2 regions of the Psychrobacter sp. BF1 genome follow, and region 2 is predicted to be linked to the other one. Evidence: predicted binding sites of a transcription regulator. Region 2 holds the regulator's gene; the other holds the start of a gene.
The links. The regulator PhoB, encoded in region 2, activates phosphate uptake and scavenging genes when phosphate is short. The targets are predictions, from matches to a motif close to TGTCATNAANCTGTCATAA.
Positions count from the first base shown of each region.

Region 1: the regulator PhoB is predicted to act here: its motif matches at 7,122-7,140, upstream of pstS (phosphate ABC transporter substrate-binding protein PstS).

Region 1 is NZ_JAGYWV010000002.1:450,063-459,891, forward strand. It holds gene argH (argininosuccinate lyase) at 1-1,100, shown strand, start outside; gene KZA12_RS04800 (oxidative damage protection protein) at 1,393-1,686, shown strand; gene phoU (phosphate signaling complex protein PhoU) at 1,808-2,560, opposite strand; gene pstB (phosphate ABC transporter ATP-binding protein PstB) at 2,702-3,481, opposite strand; gene pstA (phosphate ABC transporter permease PstA) at 3,754-4,647, opposite strand; gene pstC (phosphate ABC transporter permease subunit PstC) at 4,723-5,679, opposite strand; gene pstS (phosphate ABC transporter substrate-binding protein PstS) at 5,863-7,008, opposite strand; TPP riboswitch at 7,448-7,570, shown strand; gene thiC (phosphomethylpyrimidine synthase ThiC) at 7,819-9,786, shown strand.
Region 2 is NZ_JAGYWV010000013.1:36,766-46,594, forward strand. It holds gene phoR (phosphate regulon sensor histidine kinase PhoR) at 1-964, opposite strand, end outside; gene phoB (phosphate regulon transcriptional regulator PhoB) at 1,019-1,723, opposite strand; gene dtd (D-aminoacyl-tRNA deacylase) at 1,950-2,402, opposite strand; gene asd (archaetidylserine decarboxylase) at 2,558-3,394, shown strand; gene KZA12_RS12860 (DUF1287 domain-containing protein) at 3,535-4,101, opposite strand; gene KZA12_RS12865 (isochorismatase family protein) at 4,186-4,761, opposite strand; gene fadA (acetyl-CoA C-acyltransferase FadA) at 5,225-6,397, opposite strand; gene fadB (fatty acid oxidation complex subunit alpha FadB) at 6,556-8,715, opposite strand; gene KZA12_RS12880 (polyprenyl synthetase family protein) at 9,408-9,829, shown strand, end outside.

The sequences.
Region 1 (9,829 bases), on a different contig from region 2:
TCATTGGTGCAGTTGGTAAAAAACTGCATACTGGCCGCAGTCGTAATGATCAAGTTGCTACTGACATTCGTCTTTGGTTACGTGAAGAGACTGATAACATTATCGCGCTATTAGTGCGTTTACAAACCGGTCTTCTTAATTTGGCTGAACAGCATACTGATACTATTATGCCAGGCTTTACTCATTTACAGACCGCACAGCCGGTTAGCTTCGGTCATCATGTCATGGCTTGGTTTGAAATGCTCTATCGTGATACCGAGCGCCTAGTTGATGCCCGTCGTCGTATCAACCAGCTACCCCTTGGTAGCGCTGCCCTTGCTGGTACTACTTTCCCGATTGATCGCACTATTACCGCAGAATTACTTGGCTTTGAAGGTATTTGTCAGAATTCATTAGATGCGGTATCCGATCGTGACTTCGCCATTGAATTCACCTCAGCAGCTTCTATTTTAATGATGCATTTGTCACGCATGAGTGAAGAGATTATCTTATGGATGTCAGCACAATTTGATTTTGTGCAGATTCCTGATCGCTTTTGTACCGGCTCATCTATCATGCCACAAAAGAAAAACCCTGATGTACCTGAGTTAGTACGTGGTAAAGCAGCACGCGTCTTTGGTCAGCTGATGACTTTATTAAGCCTGATGAAGAGTCAGCCGCTAGCTTATAATAAAGATAACCAAGAAGATAAAGAGCCGCTGTTTGATTGCGTAGATACCTTAACCGGTTCGCTACTAGCTTTTGGAGATATGCTGCCCAATATCACCCCCAATAAAGAAAATATGCGCGCGGCTACTATGAAAGGTTATGCGACTGCCACTGACCTAGCGGATTACCTAGTACGTAATGGTGTCGCATTCCGTGATGCTCATGAAGTGGTCGGCAATGCCGTAGCTTTGGGTATTAAAGAAGGGGTTGATTTGAGCGATTTATCTTTAGCGCAGTTACAGCAGTTTAGTGCCGCTATCGGTACTGATGTGTTCGAATACTTGACTTTGGAAGGTTCATTGGCGGCACGTGATCACTTAGGGGGTACGGCTCCAAATCAAGTTAAGCAAGCTATTGCTCGCGGACGTACACGCCTAGAAGTTTTTGCTTAATGGCTTAATGACTTGGTTATTTGCCTAGTGGCGCAGTTATTTAACTAGTCGCTTAGGCATTTGCCTAGTGGCTTGATTAAAAGTATCCCTGTATTACTAATTACACCTGCTACGATTGCAGGTGTTTTTATTTGTGTGCTCAACTACTAGCTCTAAATTCAGGATAGCGTCACTCAGATAAACTTTATAACTCGAATAGGCTTTGCTAAGCGCCCTAACCCCTTTATCATAGTTCAGTAACGTTGAAGCAAGCACTTATTTAAACATCCCTTTGAATAACTAGGAGTCCTTTATGACCGAGACCTTTAACCCACAAGCTAATACTGTATTTTGCCGTAAATATCAGCAAGATTTACCAAAAATGCCTCACCCACCCTTTCCTAATAAAAAAGGTCAAGAGCTACAACAGACTGTTTCAGACAAAGCTTGGAAAGAGTGGCTTGAGCATCAAACTATGTTGATCAACGAAAACCACTTAAGTATGATGGATCCTGAAGCTAAGAAATTCTTGACTGAGCAGCGTGATAAATATTTGGACAATCAAGATTATGAACGCCCACAAGGTTGGACGCCGGAAACCAAATAAACAGACTTATGAAGATTTAACAGCGAGCTAGCAAAGCCTCTACTTATTGGTGTTTTATAGGCAACCAAACCGCTAGTGCTCTGTGCTGCTAATATTATTTACTGCTAATAGCCGGCCTATATTAGCAATTATTAGCAGCACTGTCTTTATCGCTGTCCGCTTTACCAGCATCATCAACCGCTTGTTGCACAGTGGCAAAGTCACTATGGCGCACATCAGTGCCACTACTGATATAAATCACTAATTCGGCAATATTGCGTGCATGATCCCCAATACGTTCCAGCGCACGCAATACCCACATCAAATTGATCACTTGACTAATTTGGCTAGCATCTGCCATGACATAAGTCATCAAGGCGCGAATAGCAGACTGATATTCAAAGTCCACTTCATTGTCACTACGCATTACCTCAAAAGCGCTATCTGCCTTTAAGTATTCAAATGACCTCAGTGCATTACTGAGCATGACTCTTACTTGGTTACTCAAATGCTGGACTTCATGGTAGCAATAAGTATGGCTATTAACCTTGGCAATTTGCTGCGCCATATGGGCAATTTTTACCGCTTCATCGCCAATACGCTCTATGTCAACAACCCCTTTACTCACTGCCATCACATAACGTAAATCGCGCGCGGCTGGCTGCCGCTTAGCAACTAGTAATAATATATGCTCATCAATCTGCACTTCTAACTGATTAATGGCGCTGTCCTTCTCAACTACTTGCCGCGCTAACAACATATCACTCTCTAACAAAGCTTGCATCGCTTGCGCTACTTGATTGCTAGCCAGCATCCCCATCTCTAAAAACAAATCGGTGCTTGCGCTCAAGTCTTGGTCAAAACTTTTGGAGGTATGGGACATCTGATTAGGCATAATTATTCTCAGTAAGTGGTCTTTTTAATAAAGAATAGTATTTATGAAGAGCAGTTTTAATAAATAGCTACGTTAATAAAAGCTGTGTCGATAAAAGCTGTGTCGATAAAAGCTATTATTAACAGCAATGGTTGTCAGCGGTTAGCCATAACGGCCAGTAATATAATCTTCTGTCGCTTGTTGACTAGGATTAGTAAATATCTGATCGGTTTTGCCCATTTCGACCATATCTCCTAAGTACATATAAGCCGTGTGATCAGAAATTCGTGCCGCTTGCTGCATATTATGGGTGACGATGGCGATGGTATAATCCTGTTTTAGATCTTCTATCAAATCCTCAATAGCCCCTGTCGATATAGGGTCTAGCGCAGAAGTTGGCTCATCGAGTAACAAGACTTCAGGCTTAGTTGCCACCCCACGTGCTATACAGAGCCGTTGCTGCTGACCACCAGATAGTGACAGGCCTGAAGCTTGTAACTTGTCTTTTACTTCGTCCCATAATGCCGCTTTTCTAAGCGCCCACTCAACCCGATCTACTAGCTCAGCTTTTGACATTTTTTCGTACAGTCTTACCCCAAAGGCCACATTGTCAAAGATAGACATTGGGAATGGGGTTGGTTTTTGGAATACCATGCCAACCTTGGCACGTAGCAAATTAACATCCATTGATTTTGCTAATACATCGTGACCATCGAGATAGATTCCCCCTTCAGCGCGCATATTAGGGTACAAATCATACATGCGGTTAAAAGTACGCAGTAGCGTTGATTTACCACAGCCAGAAGGACCAATAAACGCGGTAACTTGCTTTTCTGGAATATCAATAGAGATGTCTTTTAGCGCACGAAAGCTACCGTAGTAAAAGTTAAGATCACGTATTTGAATTTTGGCAGGAGCTTGCGGTTCTACTACGGCTGCCATAATGCTAGCATTGCTACTGATTACTGGGGCAGTGTTATGCGCAGTAACGAAAGGGCGTGGCACTGCGATAGTTGGCGAAGTCTTTTTAGTAGAGCGTTTAATAGTGTCAGTCATGGTCTAGCTCCTGATTGCTAATTACTGATTCTGGATATCGATTATTAGTTATTAATTAGGGGTCATCTTCAATAAATATTATAGTAACTGCTAGTAGTTCGCTGCTGGCTAGTGCTAAAGCCATTGATTAGCACGGCTCATTGGTTGCACCAGCCAAATTAGCTATATTCTTTGCCACCTATATAGCGAGCTGCCACGTTCAAGGTCAGCACAGTAAAGGTAATAAGCAACGCTGCGGCCCAAGCAAGAGCATGCCAATTATCATAAGGACTCATAGCGAATTGATAGATAGTATTGGGCATATTACCCATCGCCTTACCCATATCCAGACTGAAATATTGGTTGTTTAAAGCGGTAAATAACAGCGGTGCAGTCTCACCAGTGATACGGGCAAAAGCCAGCAATACCCCAGTAGTTAGACCTGCCCGCGCCGCTTTCATAGTTACGCCTAATACTAACTTCCACTTCGGTGTGCCCAGCGCGTAAGCGGCTTCACGCAGTTGATTAGGCACTAATAGCAGCATACTTTCGGTAGTTCTTACTACTACTGGTATCACAATAAGTGCCAAGGCAAAAGCGCCAGCCCAGCCTGAAAAGCTATAGTTTTTGACTAATAATGCGTAGATAAATAGACCAATCACAATCGATGGCGCAGAGAGTAAAATATCATTCAAAAAACGTATAACTTGTCCCAAGCGATTACCGTGCGAGAATTCAGCTAAATAAACCCCAGCCAGCAACCCAATTGGCGCCCCAATAAACAGGCCAGAACCAGCAATCATCACTGACCCAATGATGGCGTTACGCAAGCCACCATCAGTCAACGGTGGCGGTGTATCAGCTGTGAATACTGGCATCTCAAGCAGGCCATGCATCCCTTCAACGCCTAAAGTTATCAAAATCCACGTCAGCCAAAACAGCCCAAATATCATAGCGGAAGCGGCAAACCCTAAGCCTACTTTGTTCAGCAAGCGTCGGCGACGATACAAGCCTCGATCAGTAGTGACAGCAGCAGCATTTTTGGCAGGATTAATAGTGGATAACGCTGGCATGTTGCAAGTTCCTTATTAATTGAAGCAAGTTTAAAACCAGTCTATTAAATGGTTATAAAAGTCTATTATTAATGCTTATTGTCCAGCACGCTTATCCATACCACGTAACATCAAGCGCGAAATCGATAGCACCACAAAAGTAATCATGAATAAGATTAATCCTAAATGTAACAAAGATGATAGATGCAATGGATCTGACGCCTCGGCAAACTCGTTGGCCAAGGCTGAAGTAATAGATACTCCTGACGCAAACATACTAGAGTTAATATTGAAGGTATTACCGATCAAAAAAGTTACTGCCATAGTCTCGCCTAACGCTCGCCCTAACCCTAAGATCACGCCACCGACTACCCCAGTCTTGGTATAAGGAAGGATAATCTTAAACATCACTTCCCAAGTAGTAGCGCCCATGCCATAAGCTGATTCTTTTAGCAGGGCTGGCACTACAGAAAATACGTCACGCATAGTAGCCGCAATAAAGGGAATGATCATGATGGCTAGTACTAAAGAGGCGGTAAATAAGCCAATGCCCATTGGAGCACCAATGAATAGCTTACCTATGATCGGCAGACTGCCTAAATTTTCGGTAAGCCAAGGCTGAATATTATTGCCGAAGAAGGGAGCGAATACGAATAAACCCCACATACCATAAATGATAGAGGGAATACCAGCTAGCAACTCAATGGCGATACCTAATGGCTTTTTAAGTACAGGAGGACAAAGCTCAGTTAAGAATATAGCGATACCAAAACTGACTGGTACAGCGATGACTAACGCCATAACTGAGGTAACTATCGTGCCATAGATAGGAGCTAGTGCCCCGTACTCATTAGCCACTGGATCCCAGTTATTACTAGTATAAAAGTCTAGTCCAAACGCTTGCATACTCGGCCAAGCGCCAATAATTAACGATAGTAAAATCGCTCCTAAGCTAGCTAGTACAAACAGTGCCGCCGCTTTAGTAGTATTAACAAATATCGCATCTAAACGCTTTTGTTTATTCAATTGCGTTTGCAAGTTAGACCCTGCCATAACTGCCCCAATAATCGCTGTGATAGATGATGTGGTTTTTATTGTGTTTTAATTATTATATTTATTATTATAAATGTCGCCTTAAGCACCATTTAGCAACAAACAGCGCTACTTATACTTGAGTTATAGCTGAGCAAAAGTATTTGATCAGCTATGACTATCAGCTAAGACTAGTATCCAAGCTTAGGGGGCAGTGTAGACAGGCTTACCATCAGTACCGACTACTTGTTTCCAGCTATCTTTAAACAAGGCCACAGCTTTGTCAGAGAATGGTACATAGTCAAGCTCAGTTGCTGCAGCATCACCTTGGTCATACGCCCAGTTAAAGAAGTTCAGCACGCCGGCCACTTGCTTAGCATCCTTTGGCTGCTTATGTACCAAGATAAAAGTAGCAGCTGCTATTGGCCAAGCTTCAGCAGTTTCAGAGTTGGTTATCACTTTATAAAAACCTGCTTGCTGTGACCAATCGATATCCCCTGCTGCTGCAAAGCTTGCCGATGAAGGCTGCACTACATTACCGGCTGCATTTTTAAGCGCTACATGAGCCATGTTATTTTGCTTAGCGTAGGCATATTCAACGTAACCGATAGAGTTAGCCATACGACTCACATAACTGGCAACGCCTTCATTACCTTTGCCGGCAGCGCCGCGATCAGAGGTTGGCCATTTGACAGTCTTATCGACACCAACACTACTCTGCCACTCTGGCGATACTTTGGCTAAATAATCAGTAAAGTTAAAAGTCGTGCCCGAGCCATCTGAGCGAAATACGGTAGTAATTGGGCTATCGGGTAATTTTAAATCTGGATTTAATTGCACGATGGCAGGGTCATTCCATTTATTAATCTTGCCTAAATAGATATCAGCCAATACTTTGCCATCTAGCTTGAGCGCGCCCGGCTCAATACCTTTAATATTGACTACTGGTACTACGCCACCGATGACCATCGGAAACTGAATCAACCCTGCTGCTTCCAATTCTTCTGGCGTCAATGGGGCATCTGATGCACCAAAATCAACAGTGCCAGCAGTAATTTGCTTGATACCACCTGATGAACCAATAGACTGATAATTGACTTGTCCGCCTGTAGCACCGTTATAGTCGGCTGACCACTTGGCATAGATAGGCTGTGGAAATGAGGCGCCAGCGCCAGTGATGCTCATGGATATGTTATCGTTTACTGCTGCTGGCTTAGTTTCGCTGCCAGTCTTTTCAGTAGTAGTAACCGCTGCGCTGTCTTTGGCTGATTCAACGCTATCGGTTGATTTATTACAGGCGGTAAGCATCAAGGTACAACTAACTGCTATTGCCAATACTGAATAACGCATGTGATGCTCCTAAAGTTTGACCAATAAAATAAATAATGACTGTTGATGTCGAATGATGTGAACTATTGATGTGAGCTAGTTTGCCAAGCTTTAATGACAGTTCGATGACGGTTTTATGACAGTTCAATGACAATGTAAGCAGATATAAACAGGATAGTAGTTTGAAAGCATTGCAGGGTAGTTAGTCCTATTTGGAGTTATTGCAGGGTAGTTAGTCCTAGTAGTTGGCAGCCTCTACTTGGTTTGACTCTAGGATTGCTAAAGCGGGTTAGAAAATTTATAGCAATCGCTCTGTGCTATCAATCACTGTGCTCAATACTCAAAGGATTGCAGCTCAAAAGCTTTGCTGGGGAGCTGAAATTTATTAATATTAGTGATATGAACAAATAGCATTAGCCGTTAAGGGAGAAGTTTGCTAGTATCGAGGTGATTTACAACACTGACAGACTCGGGGTGCGGTGTAGTTGACTGGATAATAAGCCGTCATGCTACATTCGCTGAGAGATCACCCGCCGAACCTGATGCGGTTAGTACCGACGCAGGGAAGTCTCAAGCTTATGTTATACATACAAAGGGCACGCAGAAATGCCTGTTTATTATCAGCCTACTGCTCAGTTATAGAATACTGATGCTGTAGAGCTGTGGTTAATAATCAGTAGTGTCCACCAATCCTTTTTAGCTTATCCGCTATTAATAGCGGTGATGGCGTGATTTTCAAAATTGTGATTGAATTTGTTGCTATGACCAATGCTTACTCCGCAGCTACTGGCGGTGTTGCCTTTTCTTTTAGACAACATCCTAGGACAGCATATGACCATCTCAACACCTACTTCAAGCCTTGGCTCAAAAGCCACTCCAAACATCAATACACCTAGCGCCAGCACTTACCTAGCAAATGCAGCCAGCTCAACTAACTCCGGTTCAGAGCAAAAATCAAATAAAAAAGCCGATGCTTTTAAAACACCTGCCCATCGCAGCGCGGCTGATGCTCGTTTTGAAGAAGATGCTCGCGACTTGCATCGTATCCTACCCGCCTCGCATAAAGTCTATATCGAAGGCTCAAGACCTGACATCCAAGTGCCAATGCGTCAAATCAGTTTGGCAAATACTCCAGTAGAAGGCATTCCTGAGAGTGATTGGCAGCAGAACCCAGCGTTTTATGTCTATGATACTTCTGGCGTCTATACCGATCCCAATGTACAAATCGACTTGACTCGTGGTCTGCCTAAATTGCGTCAAGGCTGGATAAATGAACGTGCTGATAGCGAACAACTCAGTGGTTTATCTAGCTCATACGGACTAGCGCGCGCACGCGATATCAGCACTGCTAACTTAAGATTCGCTTATATCGATAAGCCACGCCGTGCTAAGACTGGCGCTGACCACAGCGGCAACATCACTCAGATGCACTACGCTCGCCGCGGTATCATTACTCCTGAAATGGAATACATCGCTATTCGTGAAACCCAAAAGCAGCACGAGCTAACCGATATGCGCCAACATGACGGCGAAAGTTTCGGTGCTAATACTCCTACGATTATCACCCCAGAGTTTGTCCGCAGTGAAGTAGCCGCTGGTCGCGCCATTATTCCTAATAATATTAACCACCCTGAATCTGAACCGATGATTATCGGACGCAATTTTTTGGTTAAGATCAATGCCAATATCGGTAACTCAGCATTAGGCTCTTCAATCGATGAAGAAGTGTCAAAGATGACTTGGGCGACGCGTTGGGGCGCAGATACCATCATGGATTTATCAACTGGTAATCACATTCACGAAACTCGTGAATGGTTGATTCGTAACTCACCGGTGCCTATTGGTACTGTACCTATTTATCAGGCACTAGAAAAAGTCGATGGTGTCGCTGAAGATTTAACGTGGGAGATATTCCGCGATACTCTAATTGAGCAAGCCGAACAAGGCGTCGACTATTTTACTATCCATGCTGGGGTGCTACTGGAATATGTACCGCTAACTGCTGGACGCTTGACTGGTATCGTCTCACGTGGTGGCTCCATCATGGCCCAGTGGTGCATAGCCCATCAAAAACAGAATTTTTTATATACCCATTTTGCAGACATATGCGAAATTATGAAGCAGTATGATGTGGCCTTTAGTTTGGGTGATGGCTTGCGCCCTGGCTGTCTACAAGACGCTAATGATGCGGCACAATTTGGTGAACTGCGTACCCTTGGTGAAGTCACTAAAATCGCTTGGGAGCATGATGTGCAAGTGATGGTAGAAGGTCCAGGCCACGTAGCAATGAACCGTATTAAAGAGAACATGGATTTACAACTTGAGCTCTGTGCTGATGCCCCATTCTACACTTTAGGGCCTTTGACCACGGATATCGCACCGGGTTATGACCATATTACTAGTGCTATCGGGGCGGCGATGATCGGCTGGTTTGGTACCGCTATGCTATGTTATGTGACGCCAAAAGAGCACTTAGGCTTGCCTAATAAGAAGGATGTTAAAGACGGCATTATCACTTATAAGATTGCTGCTCATGCCGCTGACTTGGCCAAAGGTCATCCCGGTGCACAAGCACGTGACAATGCCTTATCAAAAGCCCGCTTTGAGTTCCGCTGGGACGACCAGTTCAATCTAGCACTCGATCCCGATACTGCCCGTGAGTTCCATGATGAAACCTTACCGAAAGACGCACATAAGTCTGCACACTTTTGCTCGATGTGCGGGCCAAAATTCTGTTCGATGAAAATTACGCAAAACGTGCGGGAGTATGCAGCTGGTTTGCAAAGTAAAAAATCCTAATATTTTTTTAGAAAATACTTAGCTAGTCACTAAAATTTATTTC
Region 2 (9,829 bases):
CACGACTGCGACTGCTATCAACACGATAAAAGCGCTCTGTCAAACGGGCGATATGAGTATCGGCAATACCAATACCATCATCAGTGACTGCAAAGCAACAGCCGTCACAGGTTTTGGTCCAACTTATCTCTATATTGCCCCCTTTTGGGGTATATTTAATAGCATTGATAACTAGATTAGATAAGGCACTATTTAGATACATCTCCGAGCCATATAAGCCATCATAAGTGTCTATGTGCAAATGAATAGTATGACCGTATTCTTGGTTATAAGCCTGCGCATCATCATAAACTTGGGTAAGCAGCTTAGTCATATCGATGTATTCAAGCTGATGAGTCTCTTCAATTTCAATTTTAGACAACAGTAATAAATCATTAATGATTCTATTCATTCGAGTGGTTTGCTGAGTCATCAACTCAAAACCGCGCCGCCACTGCGGAGTCATGTCTTCTTGCTCAGAAAAGTTTTCTAGATAACCCATCAGCACGGTCAAAGGTGTACGCAGTTCATGAGAGACATTACCGACAAAATCGCGGCGCATTTGTTCTAGATGATGCAAGCGAGTTTCATCGTAGATAATTAACAGCTTGTTATCGCCAAAACGGGTGATTTCACATCTAAGATAACGCTTAGGATCTCGCCATGATGCCATGTGCACACCATGATTAGAGGTCTCCCCACTTATAGATATGGCTTGATAGTAATCTCGAAACTCAGGCCCCTTGATAAAATCAAAAATACAGTTACCTTTATCACCAGCTTGCAATAGCAATAGCGTTTGCGCTGCCTGATTCCACCATTCCAAGCCATCATTATGATCAAGTAATACTACGGCATCTTGTAATGCTCGCAACGAGCTTCTTATTTTTTCGAGCTGACCTATCGCCTGTTGCTGGTCAATTTGATTTTGCTCATGTTGTTGCTCATTTTCAGTGACAGGCGTTGTGGTTATAGCGGGTATCATAGGTTTGTCCATCATTTTATAAGCAGCTGCATTACCGTTATTTTTATAGTAAATCTAGTCTGCCTGCAATAAGCTAGAGAATCGATAGCCAGTACCGCGAACCGTCTGAATCAATCTGTCACAGTCATACGGCTGTAGAAGCTTACGCAAACGGCGAATATGCACATCGATAGTACGATCTTCAATATAAACATTACCACCCCAAACTTGATCTAACAGTTGAGTACGAGTATATGCACGCTCAGGATGAGTCATAAAAAATGCTAGTAGCCGATATTCTGTTGGGCCAATATCAATAACCTTACCCTCAGTCGTTAGACGCTGGCTTTTAGTATCAAGGCTGAGCTTACCAATGTCGATAGGTTTATCAGCACTCAAGCTACTACTACGACGTAGTACGGCTTTGATTCTCGATACCAGTTCGCGGGTTGAGAATGGTTTAGTAATATAGTCATCAGCACCAGCATCTAAGCCATGGACTTTATTGTTTTCCTCGCCTCTGGCAGTCAGCATAATCACCGGAATCTCCGCATACATTTGATCTTTTTTGAGCATGCGACAAAAATCAATACCGTTTTTATCACCAGGTAACATCCAGTCTAGCAAAATCAATGCTGGACGGTGATCGACGACTTGTTGGTGCGCCTCTGAGATATTAGCGGCTTGCAAGCAATCGAACCCAGCCATCTCTAGCGTCATTACGATCATCTCACTAATCGCTGGCTCATCTTCAACGATCAAAATCCGCTCATTTTGCATACTATGACCTTATATTGGTAACAGTTTCAATAGTGATAGTAGCTTAACTTACTATGGGCTAAGTCTGTATCAGCTATTGGTTGATTAGTTTTTATTAGTTTTTATTGGTTTTTTATTAGCCTACTATTAAAGCCTTTAATTATGACTACTTGATGACAAGCACTGCTATTAAGATATGGCGCAAGTTATCAATATAGAGCTTATTGAAGCGATAACTTTAGCTTTATTAAACCTCAAGTAAGAAGCTCAAAGGCCCATCGTTGATACTTTCAACCTGCATATTTGCGCCGAATTCACCGCTAGCAACGATCGAATATTGACTCTGCGCATAGGCTATCATCTCTGCGAACAACACTTGCGCTGCATCAGGAGACATTGCCGGACCAAAGTCAGGCCGACGCCCATTATTAGTATTGGCCATTAAGGTAAATTGCGAGACTAATAATAAGCCACCACCAACTTGTTGTAGATTTTGGTCCAATTTACCTAGCTTAGTGGGGTCTATAGTATTGTCAAAAATACGATAAGTCAGGATTTTATCGACTAAGCGCTGCATGCTTTGTTTATCATCGTCGTGACCAAGACCGATATAAGCCAAGATTCCCTGCTCGATAGCGCCTATGCTGTGTCCATCAACTCTGACATTAGCATGCTTAACACGCTGAATAAGTGCTTTCATTAAATTTTTCCTTAACCAATTATAAGCATATCAATGCCCCTCACCATGATAAAATACGCCACAATATTATTATATTTTACTATTGTTTACTAAAGCGCTTAACAACACCCTCTTTATCAAATACTTTATTCAAAAAATCATCTTGGTAGCCTGTTATGACTCTATTTACTACTATTCAACAGTTTGTTCCGCAGCAGAAGCTCAGTCGCGTTGCTGGTCGCTTAGCCGCTAGTCGTCATCCGCTAGTTAAGCGGGCTTTTATTCGCAGCTTTGCAAAAGTTTATGGCGTCAGCTTAAAAGAGTATGAGCGCCAAAGCTTTAACGCCTACGAGAGCTTTAATGATTTTTTTACTCGTGAGCTCAAAGACGATGCCCGTACTATCGATGCGACTGTCAATGGTATCGTTAGTCCTGCTGACGGCGTTATATCGCAGTTGGGACAGATAGAAGATAGCAAATTATTGCAAGCTAAAGGCAGCTATTACGATATCGGCCAATTGCTAGCTAATAAAGACGACGGTGATTATTTTGCTGAGGGGAGCTTTGCTACGGTTTATCTAGCTCCTAGCAACTATCATCGGGTACATATGCCGTTTGCTGGTACTCTAACCACCACTCGCTACGTACCTGGAACTTTATTTTCGGTCAATAATAGCACAGCCGCTAACATGCCGGATCTGTTTGCACGTAATGAGCGTTTGGTTTGCATCTTCGATACTGAGTATGGCAAAGCTGCGGTAGTGATGGTTGGAGCCATGATCGTCGCTGGTATCGAAACCGTAGCAACTGGTCGCATCACCCGTAGCAAAGATATCCAACTACAGCAGCATGATATGCCGTTAGCCAAAGGTGCTGAGCTTGGGCGTTTTTACTTAGGCTCAACCGCTATCGTTATTCTGCCAAAAGCCGCTAAAGCGGATTGGCAACAGGGCATGAGTGCTAATACTACAGTTGAAATGGGACAGCTATTAGGCTTAGCAAACGCTGAATAAGACTTTGCTAGTAAAGCGCATAGCATGATGTAAACGGTTGCTGATACTATCTCATAAAAACAGCCGCTAGCGTTAATTCGTTAGCGGCTGCTTTTTAATAGCACTAAGAGATAAATATTAATGCGGCAATACTGAGGGTATTAATAACGGAAATGGCCTTTGATTGGATAAGTAAAAAGGATGTTTTCCTCTTGAGTACCACGACCGATGTTATGGATAATTAGCGGCGTACCGTCAGCAGCTAGCTTGTCTGAAACTATGCCGATATGTGGCAGATTACTAGTAGGTAGTCGCCAAGAAACAATATCACCCGCTAAAAACCCTGCCTTATCGGTTACTGATAACGGCTGTCCATGACGAGTAAAATACGTCTCTAAATTAGGCACACGGCGATGGTCAATATTTTTATCAGTTGATTTTAGACCCCAAGTGTTAGGATAAGCAGAAAAATTCGCTTTCATATCGACGTTAACAAGCTGTTGCAGATCAATATTTTGCAGACGGTAAGCTCGTACTACCACATCAGTACAGACCCCAGTATCTTGTGCTACATCGCCACGTGGGAAATCAAGCTTGCGATAAGTCGGGTCGTAACTGACAGTGACACCGATTTGCTTCTTGGCATCTGCTGCCAGCTTGTTACCGCTACTGACAGAGCTAGCAGCAGAGACTGGCGCGGTTATAGCAACTGATAATATCAGTATCAAGAAACTATTTAGACCATACTGCTTTACTCTACCGATTGGCTCTACCTTATCGATTAAAAATCAACTTATTATTAAGTAAGCCTATTATTTGATTAAATTACTAATAGTTTTGAATGCTGGGTCAGCACTACTACGGCACAGCTCAAACAGCACGGTTTCTACAGTAGTAATAACCCCACCAGCACGGCGAATACGGCGAATGGCTTGCTTTTTGTCATAGGGAAAACGTGAGCCTACAGCATCGCCAATAATCACCGGTTGCATGCCGTTATCGAGTAGATCAAGAGCCGTTTGCAGCACACAAACATGAGTCTCAACGCCCATTAATAACACGATGCTACGATTTTGCTGCGCCAAATGATTCCATGAATCATCGTTGTCACAAGCACTAAAAGTAAGTTTTTCAAAGCCTTTTTTATTATTCTCGTTCAGCAGCTCTTTTATCTCAGGCAAAGTCTCGCCTAAACCTTTTTTATATTGCTCATTGAGCATAATAGGAATATCAAGTGCTTGTAGACCTTGAATTAAAGTAGAGATTTTTTTGACGATATTTTCATGGTCATTGATATGTGGGGTTAGGCGTTCCTGTACGTCAATAATCATCGCTTGCGTGTTCTCACGGGCAATGCGGTAAGTACGATCCGTTATCATAGTAGCCATAGTACACTCCTTGTAGATCTGCGGCAGGGGGCAACAGATTCCGTTATTTTTATAAGATAATATATTTTTATAAGATAATGCACTTTTATAAAACTATAGTAATTATTGCCATTATAGTTATAAAAGTCTTTCTTATTTAGTCATATTTTGTTGAGGTCGTCAATGAGGATAATCTCTAGTAACAACTTATCATCTATTACTGGGTTATAACTATTTTTTACCTATACTTTCCATTGATGAATTGGGTAAGCATTTTTGACCATAATAGCGGCGCTACTTGCTGCAACTTTGAATGAGCTAATCGATATCAGCTTTTTTCCCTCAAGCCCCTTTAATGCACTACAGACAAAAAAACGCCTCCAACATTAAGTTAGAGGCGCTCTTTTTACAAGATATTAGCGTAAATTAGTAAATAAATATCAGCTTAATTGAACCATACTAATATTTAGACGTTCGATATTAATTAAACCCGCTCAATAATAGTAGCGATGCCTTGACCAAGACCGATACACATAGTCGCTAGACCGATTTCAGTATCCATCTGCTCCATAGCATTTAGCAGAGTCACGGTGATACGTGCGCCTGAACAGCCGAGTGGATGACCTAAAGCAATCGCTCCACCATTGATGTTGATGATGTCTTGCTTGTCGGTCAAACCCATAGATTTGATAACCGCTAAGCTCTGCGCTGCAAAAGCTTCGTTTAGCTCAATGGTTTGGATATCGTCAAGGCTTAAGCCCGCACGTTTTAAGGCTTTTTGGGTCGCTGGTACTGGACCATAACCCATAATAGCGGCATCACAACCAGCGATAGCCATACTACGAATACGAGCACGGGGCTTCAGACCTAAATCTTTGGCTTTTTGTGCGCTCATAACCAACATAGCGGAGGCCCCATCTGATAGTGCTGATGAAGTCGCTGCGGTTACTGTACCCCCTTTAGGATCAAAGGCTGGACGTAGCTTTTGCATTTGCTCCATCGTCGCATCGGGACGAATCACTTCATCTACAGTACAAAGTTGCAGGCGACCTGCTTCGTCATGACCTTCGATACCGATGATTTCATTTTTGAAACGACCTTCAGTCGTCGCTTCCCACGCACGGCGATGTGACTCTAGACCGAAAGCGTCTTGCTCTTCACGAGTAATACCGTTCATGCGGCCCAGCATTTCAGCGGTCAAACCCATCATGTTAGAGGCCTTGGCATAGTGCTTCGAGGCCGCTGGGTTTAAATCAACGCCATGCATCATGCCTACGTGACCCATGTGCTCAACACCACCGATAATAAAAGTGTCGCCTTGATTGGTCATGATTTGCGCAGCCGCAGTATGCAATGCTTGCATAGAAGAGCCACAAAGACGGTTAACGGTTTGGCCGCCAGTAGTCTTTGGAATATCAGCCAATAGACCGATATTGCGACCGATATTCAGCCCTTGCTCTAAGGTTTGATTGACACAACCCCAGATAATATCTTCAATATCATTAGGATCGAATTGGTTACGCAGAACTAAAGCGCGAACTAGCTCCGCTGATAAGCTATCGGCACGCACGTGACGGAACATACCATTTTTCGTTTTACCCATTGCTGAGCGTACGCCATCTACGATGACCACATCATTTGGACTTAAAGTTGTCATACTATCTTCCTTTTAAATTTTTATTGTCAGTAACGGTTGCGCTGTAGATGAACTTTCACTGCTAATAACTTAATAATAGCTTGATAGCAGGTTAATAATTATCAACAAAACTGCGTTCAACCAGCGCTTTGGTTACTTATCCTAATAGTGTGTGCTCATTATGCAGTAGCGTAAAAGGTCTCGCCTGCTGCTGCCATATCACGAATCTTTTGTGGGGCTTCATAAGCTTTGCCAAGGTATGCGTATTTTTCACACAATGCCAAGTAGTTATCTAGGCCCATCTGGTCGATATAACGACAAGGTCCACCACGGAACGGTGGGAAACCAACGCCCATAATCATTGCCATATCGGCCTCGCTTGGCGTGCTGACGATGTTATCTTCTAAGCAACGTACCGTCTCATTGCAAAAAGCCAGCATAGTACGATCAATAATCGCTTGATCATCAAAAGTTTGCTTTTCGCTATCAGTAGTCGCTTTTAACAGCTCATAAGTAGCTTCATCGGCAGTCTTTTGAGGCTTGCCACGTTTGTCCATGGCGTACTTGTAGAAGCCAACACCGTTCTTCTGACCTAAGCGCTTATTATCATAAAGATGCTCAATTGCGCCTTTATAATCAGCCTTCATACGATCAGGATAGCCTTCTGCCATCACTTCTGCGCCATGAACACCTGTATCCAAACCGACCACATCGATTAAGTATGCAGGACCCATAGGCCAGCCGAATTTTTCCATAACTTTATCGACATTGACGAAATCAGCGCCTTGCTTAAGCAATAAATCAAATGCTCCGAAGTATGGGAACAGTACACGGTTAACTAAGAAACCTGGGCAATCATTAACGACAACGGGTACTTTGCCCATCTTACTAGCTAGTGCCACTGTAGTAGCGATCGCTTGCTCTGATGATTTCTTGCCACGGATAACTTCGACCAAAGGCATACGATGTACTGGGTTAAAGAAATGCATACCAACGAAGTTCTCTGGACGTGCCAGCGCTTCTGCTAAAAAGGTAATAGAAATTGTTGAAGTGTTTGACGCTAGGATACAGTCGTCTTTTACTAAGCCTTCGACCTCTTTTAGTACCGCACGCTTGACGTTTGGATTTTCTACTACGGCTTCGATAACGATATCAGTCTCAGCAAAATCACCATAGTTAAGCGTTGGACGGATACGGCTCAAAGTTGTGCCCATTTCAGTAGCCGTCATTTTGCCACGGTCAACCATCTTACCTAGTAGCTTACTTGCTTCACCCATACCCAAATCTAGCTGCTCAGATTTGATATCTTTCATGATAATAGGCAAGCCTTTGCTAGCCGCTTGATAGGCAATACCGCCACCCATAATGCCTGCGCCTAACACGGCTGCTTCATCAATCTCATGCGCTTGCTTGCTGTGTTGCTTAGCCAGCTTTTTGACCAGTTGATCGCTTAAGAACAGACCTACTAAGCTCTCAGCTTGCGGGGTCTTAGCAGCTTTAGCAAAACCTGCTGCTTCTACTGCAATAGCTTCATCACGCGATAAGTTAACGTGCTTCTCAATAGCTTCAATTGCTAATGCTGGTGCTGGATACTGCTTAGGATTGGCTTTGGCAAAGATCATGGCTTTAGCACTGCTAAACGCCATCGCTTGCTCGAGGGCATTGAGCTTAACTGGATTTAGCTTTTCATAGCGACGTGCTTGCCAATCAAGCTCACCTGAGATACATTTTTTCACTAAATCAATAGCAGCATCTTGTAAGTCATCAGCCGCTACAGTCGCATCAACTAAGCCTAATTTTAGCGCGTCTAGGGCTTTTTTAGGGGTTCCAGTAGCGATCAATTCAAGTGCGTTATCAATACCGATGATACGCGTACTACGTACAGTACCTCCGAAGCCTGGGAAGATGCCCAGTTGCGTTTCAGGCAAACCAATAATGGCTTTTTCGCTCATGACCCGATATTCACAAACTAGCGTCATCTCACAGCCACCACCAAGTGCGGCACCATTGATGGCCGCTACTTTTGGGAATGGTAAATCTTCAAAGCGATTAAAATCCTTATTAATACTAATAACCCAGTCTTTAATACTTTCTTCTGATTGCTTAAATGATGCCACAAACTCAGTAATATCTGCGCCAGCGATAAACACGCCTTTACCTGAAGTTACGATTAATCCCTTAATATCACTGGCTTTTTCTAAAGCAGTTACTGCTTCACCAAATTGCTTATTGGTTTCAGCATCAAATTTATTTACGCTCTCATTTTCGGCGTTGTAATGCATGTTGGCGATGCCGTCATCTAGCATGCTTACCGTGATGCGATTTCCTTGGTATACCATTTGAAACTCCTTGCCATGTATTAAAAAGCTATTGGTTAAACAGCTATGTTTTATAGAGCCACCTAATAAAATCTGGCTGTTAGTTAACAAGCAACAGCACAGTATTATTGGTAGTCTGAGTAATAGCATTGCTTACCTACAAGCTTGGTAACTTGCAGGAATAGGCAATGCTGATATCTTTATTACTTAGCGTCTATTGATATTGCGCTTCGTTGTTGGCTAAAACTATTAACTGATCTTCTATATTTAAATATCTTTCGTTTAAATTTTTCTGGTTTAAATCATCAGTTAGATCATGGGACTTTTTTAACGTTAATTAGTGTAGGGGATTATGCCCCTCACTGTCACAAGCTAAAACCATACTCGCAAGTCATTATTAAGTCGCTGCTAAGTCGAGAGCGACCCGTTAGTTTAGTAATCCCACCTTTCAATAGCAGTCGGCATCGACGGACTATTGTCAGTGAATCTTGCCCAAATAAACTGCTTCTACTACCCTATAACAACACATTCGTCAGACAAGTTAAATCGTCCAAACGTAACTAACCCTAGCAAAAAATTCTTCTTAGCCTAGCCATAAGATAGCCAAAGGGAATAGAGGTTTATGAAGCCATCGATAAAGGTGTGAATGAAAGCTATATAAGGGCTGCTGGCTAACATGCTACACTAAGGTTATTTTTATTCTTCACCTTTTTATGAGTTGGATTATGACTGCCCCTATTGCTCCACGTTTCATCCCCTTCGTCTCTTTTAAGCAGCTGCACAGCTCGCTGCGTAGCCAGTTAGCGCAAGATATTGGGTCGCTATTTAACTACGCCCAATTACCAAGTCCCCTCAATGAGGCCTGTCGCTACGTGATGACTGGCCAAGGTAAGTTAGTAAGACCATTATTGGTAGCTAGTAGTTTTGCTGCTATTGATGCGCTTAATAACCTTAACACTAGTAATAACAGTGACATCAATCAAGCTATCTTTGCTGACTCGTTAGTGACTAACCAGCAGTTTTTTGATCCTATTTTAGACTCGGTTTTAGACCCTTCTTTGGAGCCGCTACTGACTAGTGAAGTACATTATGATATGTGTCGGCGTGCGGCGTTGGCCGTAGAGCTGCTGCATAC